Regions from separate parts of the Streptomyces sp. NPDC026246 genome, predicted to be linked through region 2. Evidence: riboswitches for the same ligand, from Rfam matches in the RefSeq annotation. Region 2 holds a riboswitch; the other holds the start of a gene.
The links. Region 2 has a riboswitch for S-adenosylmethionine ahead of thrC (threonine synthase). Riboswitches for the same ligand answer to the same signal wherever they lie in the genome.

Region 1 (8,144 bases), on a different contig from region 2:
CACGACCCTGCGGCGCACGCCGTCGGGCAGCGGACGGTCGAGCACCTCGGCGGCGCCGTCGCCCGGCTCCCCGCCCGTGGTCTCCACCATCCGTCACACCCCAATGCTGTGCGCGCCCTGCTCCTCTCAGGAGCCGGCGCCCGGCCTGTCCACGAGTTCCACCTGGTCCACCGCGTTGCACCAGCGGCAGCGCACCGACTCGATGGTCTCACTGAGCACCTCGCGCTCCTCGACCTTCGGCTCTCCGGCCAGGTCGAGGTGGACGTACTCGACGACCTTCGACGAGCGGGTGACGTCGAACCGCGTGAGGTTGCCGCAGAGGGTGCAGCGCCAGCGCGTCCCGGCGGTCGGCAGGGGAACCGTCATCGTGACCTGTTCTCTTTCCTATAGTGTCCGTGACGCCACCGGCATCCCCGGTGCGTGTGGCTCGTAACCCTACGGCCTGGCGGATGCCCACCGCCCACGTGTCCACGGCGGCGAGGCGGTCTGTCCGACTGCGTCCCCTTACGTCATGCTCTGTAGCCATGATCCGCAAGTGGAGCGCGTCGTTCGTCCGGGCCGGCAGAGCGGCCCGGGGGTCGTCGGCACCGGTGACGTACTCACTGATCGCCCTGTGCTGCCTGGCCTTCCTGGCCGGGCCCGGTTCGGGCCTGAATCCGGCGTACGGCACGGGCGACGAGCTGCTGGCGGCGCAGCGGGCCTACTTCCGCCGCTGGGGGGTGATCCCCGCGGAGCTGTTCGACGGCTCCGCGCACACCGGCGGCTCGGTGCTCACCCCCGTGACCGCGCTGTTCGTCCACGGCAGCTGGGTGCACCTGCTCGGCAACATGCTCTTCCTCTACGTCTTCGGGGCGATGACCGAGGAACGGATGGGCCGCGTGCAGTTCCTGCTGTTCTACGCCGGCTGCGGCTGCCTGGCCCTGCTGGGCTACGCCGTCGCCAACGCGGACTCGGGGCAGTCCCTGGTCGGGGCCTCGGGGGCGATCTCCGCCGTCCTCGGCGCGTTCCTGTACCTGTTCCCGCGGGCGCGGGTGACCAGTCTCCTGCCGTTCCTGTTCTTCCTGCCGGTGCGGTTCCCGGCGTGGGTCGTACTGCCGTTCTGGGCGGCCCTGCAGTGGCTGGCGGCGGGGCGCGCCTCGGACGGGCCCGGGGTGGCCTACCTGGCCCACCTGATCGGGTTCGGGCTGGGTTTCGGCTACGCGTCCGTCCGCTACGGCCGCCCGACCGGCCCTACTAGAGTGAGGACCGCCCCTGCTCCGGCCCCCGAGGGAGAGAACCAGCCGTGATCACCGCGATCGTCCTCATCAAGACCAGCGTGGACCGGATCCCCGAGATCGCTGAGTCGATCGCGGCGCTGGAGAACGTCAGCGAGGTCTTCTCCGTCACCGGCACCTACGACCTGATCGCGATGGTCCGGGTGAGCCGGCACGAGGACCTGGCCGAGGTCATCCCCGGCCGGATCAGCAAGATCCCCGGTGTGGAGGGCACGGACACGCACGTGGCGTTCCGCACCTACTCGCAGCACGACCTGGAGGCCGCGTTCTCCATCGGCCTGGACGCGTAGGGACGGCGGCTCAGGCGGAGGTGTCCGGCACGCAACGGCCGTCCTCCGTGCGGTAGTTCCACTTCGCCCCGTCGGTCACCAGCTCCCGCACGGCCCGCACGAACCTCTCCACGTGCTCGTCCGGCGTGCCCGCGCCGAAGCTCACCCGGATGGCGTTGAGCGCCTTCTCGCCGGGCGCCGCCTCCGGCGCTCCGCACGCGCCCTGCTGCTGCGGGTCGCCGCCGAGCAGCGTGCGCACCAGCGGGTGGGCGCAGAACAGCCCGTCGCGGACGCCGATGCCGTACTCGGCGGAGAGCGCGGCGGCGAAGTGGGAGCTGTTCCAGCCGTCCACGACGAAGGAGATCACGCCGACACGCGGCGCGTCGTCGCCGAAGAGGGACAGGACCCGGACCTCGGGCACCTCGGCGAGCCCCGCGCGCACCCGGTCGATCAGGTGCTGCTCGCGGGCGACCAGCGTGTCGAACCCGGCCTCGGTGAGGGTCTTGCAGGCGGAGGCGATGGAGTAGGCGCCGATGACGTTCGGGGAGCCGGCCTCGTGGCGGGCGGCGCTGTCGTGCCACTCCACGTCGACGCCGCCGTCCTCCCGGCGCGTGACCGTGCGCGAGGCGCCGCCGCCCGCGAGGTACGGCTCGGCCGCGCGCAGCCAGTCGGACCGGCCTGCGAGCACGCCGGAGCCGAAGGGCGCGTACAGCTTGTGCCCGGAGAAGGCGACCCAGTCGACGTCGAGGTCCGCGACGGAGACGGGGTGGTGCGGGGCCAGCTGGGCGGCGTCGAGCACGATCCGGGCGCCGTGGGCGTGCGCGGCCGCCGCGAGCTCCCGCACGGGCCACAGCTCACCGGTGACGTTGGAGGCACCGGTGACGCACACCAGGGCCGGACCGTGGGGGTCCCGGTCGGCCAGGGCCCGCTCCAGGGTCTCGACGGCCTCGACGTGGCTCCTCGGGGCGTCGAGGCAGGTGACGTGGGCGTCGCGCCAGGGCAGCAGGGAGGCGTGGTGCTCGGTCTCGAAGACGAAGACCCGGCAGTCCTCCGGCAGGGCGGCGGCGAGGAGGTTGAGGGAGTCGGTGGTGGACCGGGTGAACACCACCTGGTCGCCGTCCCGGCAGCCGAGGAACTCCGCGACCGTGCGGCGGGCGTTCTCGAAGAGGTCGGTGGACAGCTGGGACAGGTACCCGGCGCCCCGGTGGACACTGCCGTAGTAGGGCGCGTAGGCGGCGACGTCGTCCCAGACCCGCTGGAGCGCCGGGGCGCTGGCCGCGTAGTCGAGCGCGGCGTAGGTGACCTCTCCGCCGGTCACCAGCGGCACGGTGACATCCCGCCCCAGAACGGGCAGCGGGGCACAAACGGACTGTTCGGCGGCAACGGTGGAGACGGACATGGTGAACTCCCGTGAGATCAGGCGGGACCACCCGCGGGCCCGGAGGGCTGCCGACGGGGGGTGAGGAAAGAAAGAGGGATGCGGAGGCGGGGCTCTGCGGCCCTATCGCATTCGCTGACTCACGGAGAACTCCTCGACGACCAGGACCCCTGGCCCCACACTTGTCAAAAGCGTGCGAGGGGTCCGCGCTTGCCGCAGACCTCGCTGCCTGCGGCCCGGTCTTCACCCGGGGCACCCCGCCACGGACGGAGGGTTGCCGGACAGTCGGCCGGGGCCTCATGACTGTCACTCATGACCTGTTCAGGAACGTACGCGAAGAGATCGGCGCCCCGCAACCCGAGTCCGGATCGCGGGACGCCCTCGTCGCAGCCGCTAGGTCGTGTCCGCAAAGTCCCGCCTGCCCCGCGACGCCTGGCACGCACTCTCGCCGCACCGGACGAAGCCCCAAGTACGATCCAGTACGAGGGACTCCGCCCGGCACGCCGAGAGCACGCACCAGACGCCGCGGGGCCCGCCCTCCGGGCGAACGACGGGACTTTGCGGACACGACCTAGGCGTTGGTCGCGGCCACCCAGCGCTCCAGGGTCCGCTTGGCCGCCCCGGAGTCGATCGACTCCGCCGCCTTCGCCATGCCGGCGCCGATCTGCTCGGCCAGCGTCCCCGTGCCCGGCTCCAGCGCCACCAGGGCCGCCGCCGAGTTGAGCAGGACGGCGTCCCGCACCGGGCCCGTCTCGCCGTCCAGGAGGCGACGGGCGACCTCGGCGTTGTAGGAGGCGTCCGCGCCGCGCAGCGCCTCGACCGGGACCAGCTCCAGACCCACGTCACGCGGGTCGAAGGCCTCCTCGGTCACCGTGCCGTCCCGGACGGTCCAGACCCGGGAGGTGGACGTGGTGGTCAGCTCGTCGAGGCCGTCGTCGCCGCGGAAGACCAGGGACGAGTGACCGCGCCCGGCGAACACGCCCGCGACGATCGGCGCCATGCGCGGGTCGGCCACGCCCACCGCCTGGGCGCGGACCTTGGCGGGGTTGGTCAGCGGGCCCAGGACGTTGAAGATCGTCCGGATGCCCAACTGGCCGCGGGCCGCACCCGCGTAGCGCATCGAGGGGTGGAACTTCGCCGCGAAGCAGAAGGTGATGCCCGCCTCCTCGGCCACGCCGGCCACCCGGTGCGTCGGCAGTTCCAGGTTGACGCCGAGCTTCTCCAGGACGTCCGAGGCCCCGGACGCCGAGGAGGCGGCCCGGTTGCCGTGCTTGACGACCTTGGCGCCCGTGCCGGCGATGACGATGGCCGACATCGTGGAGATGTTGACGGTCTTCGCACCGTCGCCGCCCGTGCCGACGATGTCGACGGCCGGTCCGGGCACCTCGATCACGTTGGCGTGCGCGTACATCGCCCGGACGAACCCGGAGATCTCCTCGACGGTCTCACCCTTGGCGCGCAGCGCGACCACGAAACCGGCGATCTGCGCGTCCGTGGCCTCGCCGCGCATGATCAGGTCCATCGCCCACGCGGTGTCGTCGGCGGTCAGGTCCCGGCCCTGAAGCAGGCCGTTCAGCAGCAGGGGCCAGGAGCGGGCCGCCGCGGTGTCGCCTCCGGCGGGGGTCACAGCGCTCATAAGCCGCTCCAGGGTCAGATGTCCCGCACTGCGGGACGGAATGTCTCGACGCGTCCACCCTATCCAGCCCCGGACAGGGCGAAGGGCCCCGTCCGTACACCGGACGAGGCCCTTCGGTGGCGTGGCGAAGCAGTGATCAGTGGTGGCCGTGGCCGCTCGTGATCTCCCGGTACTCCTCGACGGTGGGCTTGGCGATCTGGGAACCGTCGCCGTAGTAGGCGTCGCTGAGCTTGGCGCGCAGCTTCTCGGAACCCTTCACCTTGCGCTCGACGCCGTTCTCGTCGACCGTCGGGCCGATCTCGGCCGGCTGGTACTGCTCGTGCGCCGTGAGCGTGTACATCTGCTCCTGGCTGAGCGGCTCGTGCACCTCGATGAACTCACCGTGCGGCAGGCGCTTGATGATGCCCGACTCGCGGCCGTGCAGCACCTTCTCCTTGTCCCGGCGCTGCAGGCCGAGGCAGATGCGCTTGGTGACGACGAAGGCGACGACCGGGCCGAGGAAGAACCCGATCCGGACGAACCAGGTGACCGCGTTGATCGACAGGTGGAAGTGGGTCGCGACGATGTCGTTGCCACCGCCGATCAGCATGATCACGTAGCCGGTGACCCAGGCGACACCCACGGCCGTGCGGGTCGGGGCGTTGCGCGGGCGGTCCAGGATGTGGTGCTCGCGCTTGTCCCCGGTGATCCACGACTCGATGAACGGGTACAGGGCGATGATCGCGAGGAACAGGCCGAAGAGGACCAGCGGGATGAACACGCCAAGGACGAGCGTGTGACCCCAGAAGTTGATCTCCCAGCCCGGCATGGCGCGGACCAGACCCTCGGCGAAGCCCATGTACCAGTCGGGCTGGGCACCGGTCGACACCTGGTCGGGACGGTAGGGGCCCAGGACCCAGATCGGGTTGACGGTCGCGATGCCGGCGATGGCCGCGATGACACCGAAGACCAGGAAGAAGAAGCCTCCGGCCTTGGCCATGTAGACCGGCAGCAGTGGCATGCCGACGACGTTCTTGTTGGTCCGTCCGGGACCCGCGAACTGCGTGTGCTTGTGGTAGAAGACCAGGATCAGGTGGCCGACCACGAGCCCGAGCATGATGCCCGGCAGCAGCAGGATGTGGATCGAGTAGAACCGGGCGACGAAGTCGGTTCCCGGGAACTCCCCGCCGAACAGGAACATCGAGATGTACGTGCCCACGATCGGCACGGACAGGATCGCGCCCTGCGTGAAGCGGACACCGGTGCCGGAGAGCAGGTCGTCCGGGAGCGAGTAGCCGGTGAAACCGGTGAACATGCCGAGGACGAACAGCAGGAAGCCGAACAGCCAGTTGATCTCGCGCGGCTTGCGGAACGCGCCGGTGAAGAAGACGCGCATCATGTGCACGAACATGCCGGCGAGGAAGATGATCGCCGCCCAGTGGTGGATCTGCCGGATCAGCAGACCGCCGCGGACGTCGAAGCTGATGTCCAGCGTGGAGGCGAACGCCTCCGACATCAGCTGCCCCTGGAGCGGGACGTAACTGCCGTGGTACTCCACCTCGTTCATCGACGGGTGGAAGAACAGTGTCAGGTACACACCCGTCAGGATGATGATGATGAAGCTGTAGAGGCAGATCTCACCGAGCATGAAGGACCAGTGGTCCGGGAAGATCTTGCGCATGTTGGCCTTGGCCAGGGAGTAGATCCCCAGGCGGCCGTCGGCCCAGTCGGCGACCCGCTCTCCGGCGGGTGCCTTGCGGCGGTCGTCCTTGTTACTCATCCGCGCTCCCAGAAGGCAGGACCGACGGGCTCTTCGAAGTCGCCGAGCGCCTCGAGGTAGCCCTCGTCGTTCACGCCGATGCGCAGCTGCGGCAGGGCGTGACCGGCGGGACCGAAGATCACTCGGGCACCGTCGGACAGGTCGAAGGTGGACTGGTGGCAGGGGCAGAGCACGTGGTGCGTCTGCTGCTCGTACAGGGAGATCGGGCAGCCCACGTGGGTGCAGATCTTCGAGTACGCGACGATGCCCTCGTGCGACCACTCGAGCTCGCGCTTGTCCTTGATGTTGTCCGGCTGGATCCGGACGATCATCAGGGCGGCCTTGGCGATCTCGTTCTGGAAGTCGTGGTCGTGCTCCTCCAGGCCCTCGGGCTTGGCGAAGGTCAGCGAACCGACCGCGACGTCGGAGGGACGCAGCGGCTCGTTGGTGTTCATGTTGACGAGCAGCTTGCCCTTGGACCACAGGGTGTGGCGGAGCTTCTCGCCGGGCAGCGGGCCGAGGTCGCGCAGCAGCACGACACCGGAGAGCGGGACCAGCGTCAGCGCGCCGAGCATGGTGTTGCGGATCAGCTTGCGACGGCCGAGCGCGGACTCCTTGGCGCCCTGCTTGAAATCGGCGAAGACCTTCTCGCGGACTTCGGGCGCCGCCTCGATCGGGTGACGCTCGTCGGCGATCTCCACGTCCGACATCAGGGTGCGGGCCCAGTGGACGGCGCCCGCGCCGATGCAGAACAGCGCGATGCCGAGCGTGACGCCCAGCGCGAAGTTCAGCGCGCTGATGTGGCCCAGCGGGAAGATGTAGACCGACTTGTCGACCGGGATCGCCACGAACGCAGCGATGAAGGCGATGGTGGCCAGCATCGACACCGTGAACATCAGGGCGACCGAGCGCTCGGACCGCTTGGCGGCCTGCTCGTCGATGTCCTGGATCCGGTGCTCGTGGGGCGGCAGGCCCGGGTCGGCGAACGGGTGCTTGTCGTCCGCGACGCTCACCACGCCGTGCTCGTCGTGTCCTGCGGACTGCGCGGCGGGCAGGTTCTCTTCTGGAATGTCTTGGCTACTCATGACTTCTTGGCCTTTGCGGTCCGGGCGGCGACCCATACGGCGACGGCGATCAGTCCGCCGAGACCGAAGATCCAGCCGAACAGACCCTCGCTGACCGGCCCGAGACCGCCCAGCTCGAGGCCGCCGGGGCTCTCGGTCTTCTCGCTGTTGACCGCGTCGAGGTACGCGATGATGTCCTTCTTGTTCTTCTCCGTCAGCGTGGTGTCGGGGAAGGACGGCATGTTCTGCGGGCCGGTCTGCATGGCCTCGTAGATGTGCTTCGGGGTGACGCCCTCGAGGGTCGGCGCGTACTTGCCGTGCGTGAGCGCGCCGCCCTTGCCGGTGAAGTTGTGGCACTGCGCGCAGTTGGTGCGGAACAGTTCACCGCCCTTGGCGATGTCGGCACCCTCGGGGCCGTACTGCTCCTCCGTCGGAACGGACGGACCGGCGCCCAGCGAGGCGATGTACGCCGCGAGCTGGTCGATCTCGGCCTGCGAGTAGATGTTCTTCTTCTCCGGGACCTGGGGGCCCTGGGAGGTGGCGGCCGGCATACGGCCCGTGCCCACCTGGAAGTCGACGGCCGCGGCGCCCACACCCACCAGGCTCGGCCCGTCGGAGGTGCCCTGACCGCCGGTGCCGTGGCAACTGGCGCAGCCGACGGCGTAGAGCTTCTTGCCCTCCTCGATGGTGAGGGACTGGGCGGTTTCGTCGGCCTGCGCCTTGTCCGCGGGTGCGAACACGGCGTACAGCCCCCCGGTGCATGCCAGCGCGAGGAGTAGGACCAC
Region 2 (8,144 bases):
ACGGCTCCTTCTGGAAGGTGATGCGGCTGCGGATCGCCTCACGCAGGGGCGTGAAGAGGGTGTCCCCCGCCTCCGCCAGGCCGCCGCCGACGATCAGGACGCGCGGGTCCAGCAGGGTCAGGGCCGTGACCAGCCCGTCGGCCAGGGCGTCCACGGCCTCCTGCCAGACCGCTGACGCCCCGGGGTCGCCGGAGTCCACCGCCTTGGCGCAGTCCGCCGCGTCCGCGCCCGGGGTGCCCGAGGCCGCCGCCCACGCCTCGCTGACGGCCGCCGCCGAGGCGAACCGCTCCAGGCAGCCGCGCTGCCCGCACGGGCAGGGGGCGCCGCCGGGGCGTACGACGACGTGGCCGATCTCGCCCGCGAAGCCGTGCGCACCGGCCTCGACCCGGCCGTCGACGCCGATGGCGCCCGCGATGCCGGTGCCGAGCGCCACGAACAGGAACCGGTCCGCGCCCCGGCCCGCCCCGACCCGGCCCTCGGCGAGCCCGCCGGTGCGCACGTCGTGGCCGAGGGCGACGGGGACGCCCAGCCGCTCGGTGAGCAGGTCGCGCAGCGGGACGTCGCGCCAGCCGAGGTTCGCCGCGTAGGCGGCGACGCCCCGGGCCTCGTCGACGATGCCGGGGACGGCCACGCCGGCGGCGGAGGCGGGCGTGCCGAAGCGCTCGGTGCCGTACGCGTGCAGCTCGGCGGCGAAGTCGACGATGGCCGCGACGACCGCGTCCGGGCCGTGCGCGCGGCCGGTCGCCCGGCGGGCCCGGTGCAGCACCTCGCCCCCGGGTCCGGCCAGGGCGGCCTTCATCCCGGTGCCGCCCACGTCGAGGGCGATGACATGTCTCACGGGGACAGTGTGACCCGGGGACCCGCAAGAGGTCTAGTCCACTCACGTGGTGTAGACCTTGTTCCGGATATCGAAAAGTCTCGAACGGCGGCGACGCCAGGGTGGGGAAGAACAGCGGTGCAGCGGCGGCGGATGGCAGGAACGGTCGCGGTGGTGTCCGCACTGGGCATGACGGCGGTTCTCGGCGGCTGCGGGGCCTCGGACGGCTCGGCCGACGTCACGCTCAGGCTGGTCGCCGCCGACTACGGCGACAGCGCCGCCAACAGCTCGAAGAAGTACTGGGAGAAGCTGGCCGCGGAGTACGAGGCCGACCACCCCGACGTGGACGTCGACGTCAGCGTCTACTCCTGGAACGACGTCGACCGCAAGGTCAAGGAGATGGTCGCGGCCGGTGACCCGCCGGACCTGGCGCAGATCGGCGCGTACGCCGACTACGCGGCGCGCGGCCGGCTCTACAAGGCCGACGAACTGCTCTCCATACCCGTGCAGGCCGACTTCCTGGGGCAGTTGGCCGCCGCCGGGCAGGTGAACGGTGTCCAGTACGGCATGCCGTTCGCCTCCTCCACGCGGGTCCTCTTCTACAACAAGTCCCTCTTCGCCAAGGCCGGCATCACTCCGCCCGAGACCTGGGACGAGCTGGCCGAGGACGCGGAGAAGCTGAAGGCGAAGGGCGTGAAGTACCCCTACGCCCTGCCCCTCGGGCCGGAGGAGGCGCAGGCCGAGACCATGCAGTGGATGCTCGGCGGCGGGGGCGGCTACACCGACACCGCCGGCAGCTACGGCATCGACTCCCCGGACAACATCGGCACGTTCACCTGGCTGAAGGACGAACTGGTCGGCAAGGGCCTGACCGGGCCGGTCGCGCCGGGCAAGCTCAACCGGGCCGCCGCGTTCTCCGCGTTCGCCGAGGGGGAGGTCGGCATGCTGACCGGCCACCCCTCGCTGATGAAGATCGCGGAGAAGAAGGGCGTCGACTACGGGATGGTGCCGCTGCCGGGCAAGGACGGCAGGAGCCGCTCCACCCTCGGTGTCGCCGACTGGATGATGGCCTTCCGCAAGAACGGTCACCGCGACGCGGCCGGGGACTTCCTCGACTTCGTCTACAGCGAGAAGAACGTGCTGGCCTTCTCCCGTGAGTACGACCTGCTGCCGGTGACGAACTCGGCGTCCGCGACCATGGCCGCCGCCGCCCGGGACAAGCACCTCAGGCCGTTCCTGGAGGAACTGCCCGCCTCCGAGATCTACCCGGTGGGCAAGACGTCCTGGGCCGAGGTCAGCGCGCAGGTCAAGCAGCAGATCGGCAAGGCCGTGGCTCCCGGCGGCAGCGTCTCGGGCGTGCTGGGACACCTCCAGGCGTCGGCGAGCCGGGCGGAGAGCGCGGAGTAGCGCGGAGGGGCGCGGCTGTCGGTGGCAGGGGTTACGGTGCCGGGCATGGACGAGGAGAGCGGCGGCGGGACGGGGCTCGGGCGCAGGGAGCGGGACATCCTGGCGCTGGAGGGGCGTGGCTTTCCCGGTCCGGGTGCGAAGGAGCGGGCCATACGGGAGGAGCTGGGTCTCGCGCCGGTCCGCTACTACCAGCTCCTCAACGCCCTGCTGGACGACCCTCGGGCTCTCGCCCATGCGCCGGTGACGGTCAATCGGTTGCGGCGGGTGCGGGATCGCCGTCGGGCGGAGCGCTGACCTGGGGTCGGCCGTCGTCCGCGGGTGCGTGGTGGATTTCGCGCAGTTCCCCGCGCCCCTGAGGGTGCCCGTGGCTGTTCGTCGTCTGCGGGTGCGTGGTGGTTTTCGCGCAGTTCCCCGCGCCCCTGAGGGTGCCCGTCGTTGTTCGTCGTCCGCGGGTGCGGCGTGGCTTTTCGCGCAGTTCCCCGCGCCCCTGAGGGTGGTCCTTCAGGCGATGCGGTCGGCCAGGGCTTGCAGCAGGTGGACCACGCCCTCCGGGCCGTTCACCACCACGTCCGCCCGGTCGCGCAGTTCCGTCACCTCGTCGCTGCCGCTGCACACCAGCAGGCCCGGGGTGCCCTCCGTGCGGAGGGTGTCCACGGCGGCGTAGGCGGGCAGGTCGCCGAGGTCGTCGCCGGCGTACAGGACGCAGCCCGCGCCGATCTCGCGGGCGAAGCCGGTCAGGGCGACGCCCTTGTCCATGCCGGGCGGGCGCAGTTCCAGGACCATGCGGCCGGGCTCGACGATCAGGCCGTGGCGGGTCGCCAGGCCGGTGAGCGGTTCGCGCAGGGCCTCGAAGGTGCCCTGCGGGTCGGCCGCGCGCCGGGTGTGCACGGCCACGGCCCGGCCCTTGTCCTCCACCCGGGCCCCGCTGCCCGCCAGCAGCCCGGGCAGCTCGGCGCGCACGGCGTCGACCCCCGGGTGCGCCGGCGGGGCGGTGACCTCTCCGGTGCGGGCGTCCCAGCGCTCGGCGCCGTAGTGCCCGAGGACGACCAGGTGCTCCAGACCGGGCGCGTCCGCGAAGGCGCCGTTGCGCACGGCGACCTCGGCCGGCCGGCCGGTGATCACCGCGACGGCGGCCACCTTCGGCGCGAGCGCCGCGAGTGCGGACAGGGCCTCCGGGTGGGCCCGGGCCTGGTCGGGATCGGCCACGATCGGCGCGAGCGTCCCGTCGAAGTCGAGGCCGATCAGGGCCTTGCCGGGGCCGCCCAGCAGGGCGTCCAGGCCCTTGTGCCCCGCCTCGGTGACGGGGACGGGCAGCGGCTGGGAGGCGGGCGTGGTGCTCATCGGCCGCTCAGCCCCTCAGCGCGTCGAGCTGCTCGACGAACCAGCGGGCCGGCGGCAGAGCCGTGGCCGCCGCCGCCAGGCGCTTGCTGCGTTCGGCGCGCTCCTCCGGGCGCATCGACAGGGCCTCGTGCAGGGCCTCGGCCGTGCCGGTGACGTCGTACGGGTTGACCGTGATCGCGTCCTCGCCCAGCTCCTCGTGCGCCCCCGCCTCCCGGGACAGCACCAGCGCGCAGCCCCCGTCGGAGACGACCGGGACCTCCTTGGCCACCAGGTTCATCCCGTCGCGGATGGGGTTGACCAGGGCCACGTCGGCCAGCCGGTAGGCGGCCAGGGAGCGGGCGAAGTCGTCCTTGACGTGCAGCACGACCGGCGTCCAGCCCGGCGTGCCGAACTCGGCGTTGATCTCGTCGGCCAGGCGCTGCACCTCGGCCGTGTAGTCCCGGTACACCGCGAGGTCCTGCCGGGAGGGGTAGGCGAAGGCCACGTGCACCACGCGCTCGCGCCACTCGCCGTGGGCCTGGAGCAGCCGCCGGTAGGCCAGCAGGCCGCGCACGATGTTCTTCGACAGCTCGGTGCGGTCGACCCGGACGATGGTGCGGCGGCCCTCGCCGATCTCCTGCCGCAGCGCGGTGATCCGTTCCTCGACGTCCGGCTCGTGGGCCCGCTCGCGCAGGAAGTCCGCGTCGGCGCCCAGGCCGTGCACCCCGATCCGCGTGCCGCCGAGACCGCCCGCGAACCGCTCGGCGCAGGCGGTGAACGCGTCCGCCCAGCGCTGGGTGAGGAAGCCGAGCCGGTCCGCGCCGAGCATGCCGCGCAGCACCTGCCCGGCCACGTCGTCCGGCAGCATCCGGAAGTACTCGGGCGGCGCCCACGGCGTGTGCGAGAAGTGGCCGATCCTGAGGTCCGGGCGCAGCTCGCGCAGCATGCCCGGCACCAGCGTCAGGTGGTAGTCCTGCACCACGACCGCCGCGCCCTGCGCCGCCTCCTCGGCCAGCGCCTCGGCGAACGCCCGGTTGTACGTCTCGTAGGACGCCCACTGGCGGCGGAACTCCGCGTCGAAGACCGGCTCCAGGGGAGTCTGGTAGAGCATGTGGTGGACGAACCACAGCACCGAGTTGGCGATGCCGTTGTAGGCGTCGGCGTGCACGTCGGCCGGGATGTCCAGCATCCGCACGCCCTCCTCGCCGACCCCGCGGGCCACCGCCGCGCGGTCGCCGTCGGACAGCGCCGAGCAGACCCACAGGGAGTCCGCGTCGGAGCCGATCGCCGAGAGCCCCGAGACCAGTCCGCCGCCGCCCCGTCTGGCGTTCAGCGAACCGTCGTCACCGACCGTGTAGGAGACCGGGCCGCGGTTGGAGGCCACCAATACCCGTGCAGAACCGTGCGTCGAACCCATAGGCCTCAACCTAGCCCGGCCTGTAAACGCTCAAACGTACGGACCTGCCGCGCCCGGCCGAAAACAGCCCGGGTCAGGCGGCCCGCCGCGCCTGGTACTCGGCGATCTCCACCATCGGCGGGCGTTCCTCGGTGTCCACGGAGTACGTCCGCGGTTCGAAGCCGTCCCCGGTCCGCTCGAACTGGGTGAGGGACGGCCGGATCAGATGCCCCCGGGCCAGCCGCAGCTGGGCCGTGCGGTAGATCTCGGCGGCCATCCGGCCGAGCGCCTGCCCGTCCTGGTGCCGGTGCTTGCGCACCCCCAGGTCGACCTGGCCGAGCGCGTCGAGGCCCGCCAGGTGCAGGGCGTCGACGAGCACGCCCAGTTCGACGCCGTACCCGACGGGGAAGGGCAGCTGCTCCAGCAGGGAGCGGCGGGCCGCGTACTCGCCGCCCAGCGGCTGCACGAACCCGGCGAGCCGCGGCCAGTGCATGTTGAGCAGGGGGCGCGCCATCAGCTCCGTGACCCGGCCGCCCTGCCCGGCGGCGGCGCCGAGGGGACGGTCGTACATGCCCTTGACGAGCTCGACCTCCGGGTCGGTCAGCAGCGGGCCCACGATGCCGGAGACGAAGTCGGACGAGAACTCCCGCAGGTCCGCGTCGACGAAGCAGACGATGTCGCCGCGGGTGACCAGCAGCGAGCGCCACAGCACCTCGCCCTTGCCGGGCAGGGCGGGCAGGCGGGGCAGGATCGCGTCCCGGTGCACCACCGTCGCGCCCGCGGCGGCGGCCACCTCGGACGTGCGGTCGGCCGACCCCGAGTCGATCACGACCAGCTCGTCGACGAGCGGCACCCGCAGCATGAGGTCGTGGCGGATCGCGGCGGCGATGTCGCCGACGGTCTCCTCCTCGTTCAGGGCGGGCAGCACCACGCTGACCGTGCGGCCCGTGCGCTGCTTGGCCGCCAGGAGGCTGTGGAGGGGACGGTCGTGCACGGACCAGGAACGGGCGCTCAGCCAGCGCTCGACTTCTTCCAGCACCGTGGCTGCTCCTTGCGTTCTCTCGGCGGGACGAATGTGACGCGTCTCGCGGTTCGGACGACTATCTCAACTGTCCTGGTCGTCGGTTACAGTCTTGAACAACGCGGATGACCCTCGCATGTCCGGGGTCGCCCGCCGCCTACAACCACATACAGCTCATCCAGAGGGGCAGAGGGAAACGGCCCGATGAAGCCCCGGCAACCCTCCAGTCGGTTCTCGTAGGTCACTGCTGACCACTCCGCGAGGCTCCCGGCTAGGGAAGGTGCCAAATCCGTCTCACGGCGAGATGCGTCGTGAGGAAGATGAGGAGAAAGGGCCTCGCCTCACATGGCTGTGCAGACTGTTGCAAGCACCACGAACTCCACCGTAGACCTCGGCCCGGCCGCCGCTCTGAGCTGCCGCGAGTGCGGTCACCGCGTGCCTCTCGGCCCGGTCTTCGCCTGCGAGGAGTGTTTCGGCCCGCTGGAGATCGCCTACGACTTCTCGGCCTACGACACCGAAGAGCTCCGCAAGCGCATCGAAGCGGGACCCGCGAACATCTGGCGCTACGCCCCGCTGCTGCCGGTCCCGGCGGACGTGGCGGACAAGCCGAACATCAACCCGGGCTGGACCAAGCTGGTCAAGGCCGACAACCTGGCCCGCGAGCTGGGCGTCGACCCCGGCAAGCTGTTCGTCAAGGACGACTCCGGCAACCCGACGCACTCCTTCAAGGACCGGGTCGTCGCCCAGGCCCTGGAGGCCGCCCGCGCCTTCGGCTTCACCACCCTGTCCTGCTCCTCCACCGGCAACCTGGCCGGCGCGGTGGGTGCCGCCGCCGCCCGCGCCGGCTTCCGCTCGTGCGTGTTCATCCCGCACGACCTGGAGCAGGGCAAGGTCGTCATGGCCGCGGTCTACGGCGGCGAGCTCGTCGGCATCGAGGGCAACTACGACGACGTGAACCGCTTCTGCTCGGAGCTGATCGGCGACCCGGCCGGTGAGGGCTGGGGCTTCGTCAACGTCAACCTGCGCCCCTACTACGCGGAGGGCTCCAAGACCCTCGCGTACGAGATCTGCGAGCAGCTCGGCTGGCGGCTGCCGGACCAGCTGGTCGTGCCGATCGCCTCCGGCTCGCAGCTCACGAAGATCGACAAGGGGCTGCAGGAGCTGATCAAGCTCGGCCTCGTCGAGGACAAGCCGTACACGATCTTCGGTGCGCAGGCCGAGGGCTGCTCGCCGGTGTCGACGGCGTTCAAGGCCGGGCACGACGTGGTGCGTCCGCAGAAGCCGGACACGATCGCCAAGTCCCTGGCGATCGGCAACCCGGCGGACGGGCCGTACGTGCTGGACATCGCGCGGCGGACCGGTGGTGCGGTGGAGGACGTGACGGACGAGCAGGTCGTCGACGCGATCAAGGTCCTGGCCAGGACCGAGGGGATCTTCGCGGAGACCGCCGGCGGGGTGACCGTGGGCGTGACGCGCAAGCTGATCGCGAACGGGGTGCTCGACCCCACGAAGACCACCGTGGTGCTGAACACCGGGGACGGTCTGAAGACGCTGGACGCGGTGGCGGGCACGGGGCTGACCGCGACCATCCGGCCCAGCCTGGAGTCGTTCCGGGATGCCGGGCTCGTCTGATCGTTGTTCGCTGCGGGCCGGTGGGGGCCGGTCGCGCAGTTCCCCGCGCCCCTGAGGGTGCGCCCCAGCCGTAGCTTCGACAAAACCGGAGGTCATGTTCCGATGAGCGTCACCGTTCGCATCCCCACCATCCTGCGCACCTACACGGGCGGGCAGGCCGAGGTCGCCGCCGAGGGCGCGAACCTCGGGGAGGTCATCGCCGACCTGGAGAAGAACCACACCGGGATCGCCGCCCGGGTGCTGGACGACCAGGGCAAGCTGCGGCGGTTCGTCAACGTGTACGTCAACGACGACGACGTGCGGTTCGAGCAGGGTCTGGAGACGGCCACGCCGGACGGTGCCGGAGTGTCGATCATTCCGGCTGTCGCCGGCGGCTGAATCCGGCCGACCGGCTTGATTGTTACCTTGAGTAATGCCGGTCACCGAGCGTGCATCGAATTGCCCTCACCGTGAGAGAAGCGGAGGGGGCAATTCTGTGTGATTGAGCGCGGTACAGTTGGGGAACGCGTTCCGGATCCACCGACCGGAACCCTGAATTCCTGCCGCGAGCC

Region 1: another riboswitch for S-adenosylmethionine. It lies ahead of ACZ4M5_RS24050 (aminotransferase class V-fold PLP-dependent enzyme); the one in region 2 lies ahead of thrC (threonine synthase).

The regions. Positions count from the first base shown of each region.
Region 1 is NZ_JBVHPJ010000010.1:3,883-12,026, reverse strand. Features, by position in the region: gene ACZ4M5_RS24070 (NYN domain-containing protein) at 1-90, opposite strand, end outside; gene ACZ4M5_RS24065 (hypothetical protein) at 127-366, opposite strand; gene ACZ4M5_RS24060 (rhomboid family intramembrane serine protease) at 525-1,286, shown strand; gene ACZ4M5_RS24055 (Lrp/AsnC family transcriptional regulator) at 1,283-1,564, shown strand; gene ACZ4M5_RS24050 (aminotransferase class V-fold PLP-dependent enzyme) at 1,575-2,942, opposite strand; SAM riboswitch class IV at 3,123-3,239, opposite strand; gene trpD (anthranilate phosphoribosyltransferase) at 3,493-4,557, opposite strand; gene qcrB (cytochrome bc1 complex cytochrome b subunit) at 4,694-6,316, opposite strand; gene qcrA (cytochrome bc1 complex Rieske iron-sulfur subunit) at 6,313-7,380, opposite strand; gene qcrC (cytochrome bc1 complex diheme cytochrome c subunit) at 7,377-8,144, opposite strand, start outside.
Region 2 is NZ_JBVHPJ010000016.1:43,817-51,960, reverse strand. Features, by position in the region: gene ACZ4M5_RS30565 (ROK family protein) at 1-838, opposite strand, end outside; gene ACZ4M5_RS30560 (ABC transporter substrate-binding protein) at 971-2,224, shown strand; gene ACZ4M5_RS30555 (DUF3263 domain-containing protein) at 2,270-2,518, shown strand; gene otsB (trehalose-phosphatase) at 2,726-3,565, opposite strand; gene ACZ4M5_RS30545 (alpha,alpha-trehalose-phosphate synthase (UDP-forming)) at 3,573-4,961, opposite strand; gene ACZ4M5_RS30540 (glucosyl-3-phosphoglycerate synthase) at 5,035-5,979, opposite strand; SAM riboswitch class I at 6,133-6,288, shown strand; gene thrC (threonine synthase) at 6,307-7,593, shown strand; gene ACZ4M5_RS30530 (MoaD/ThiS family protein) at 7,696-7,971, shown strand.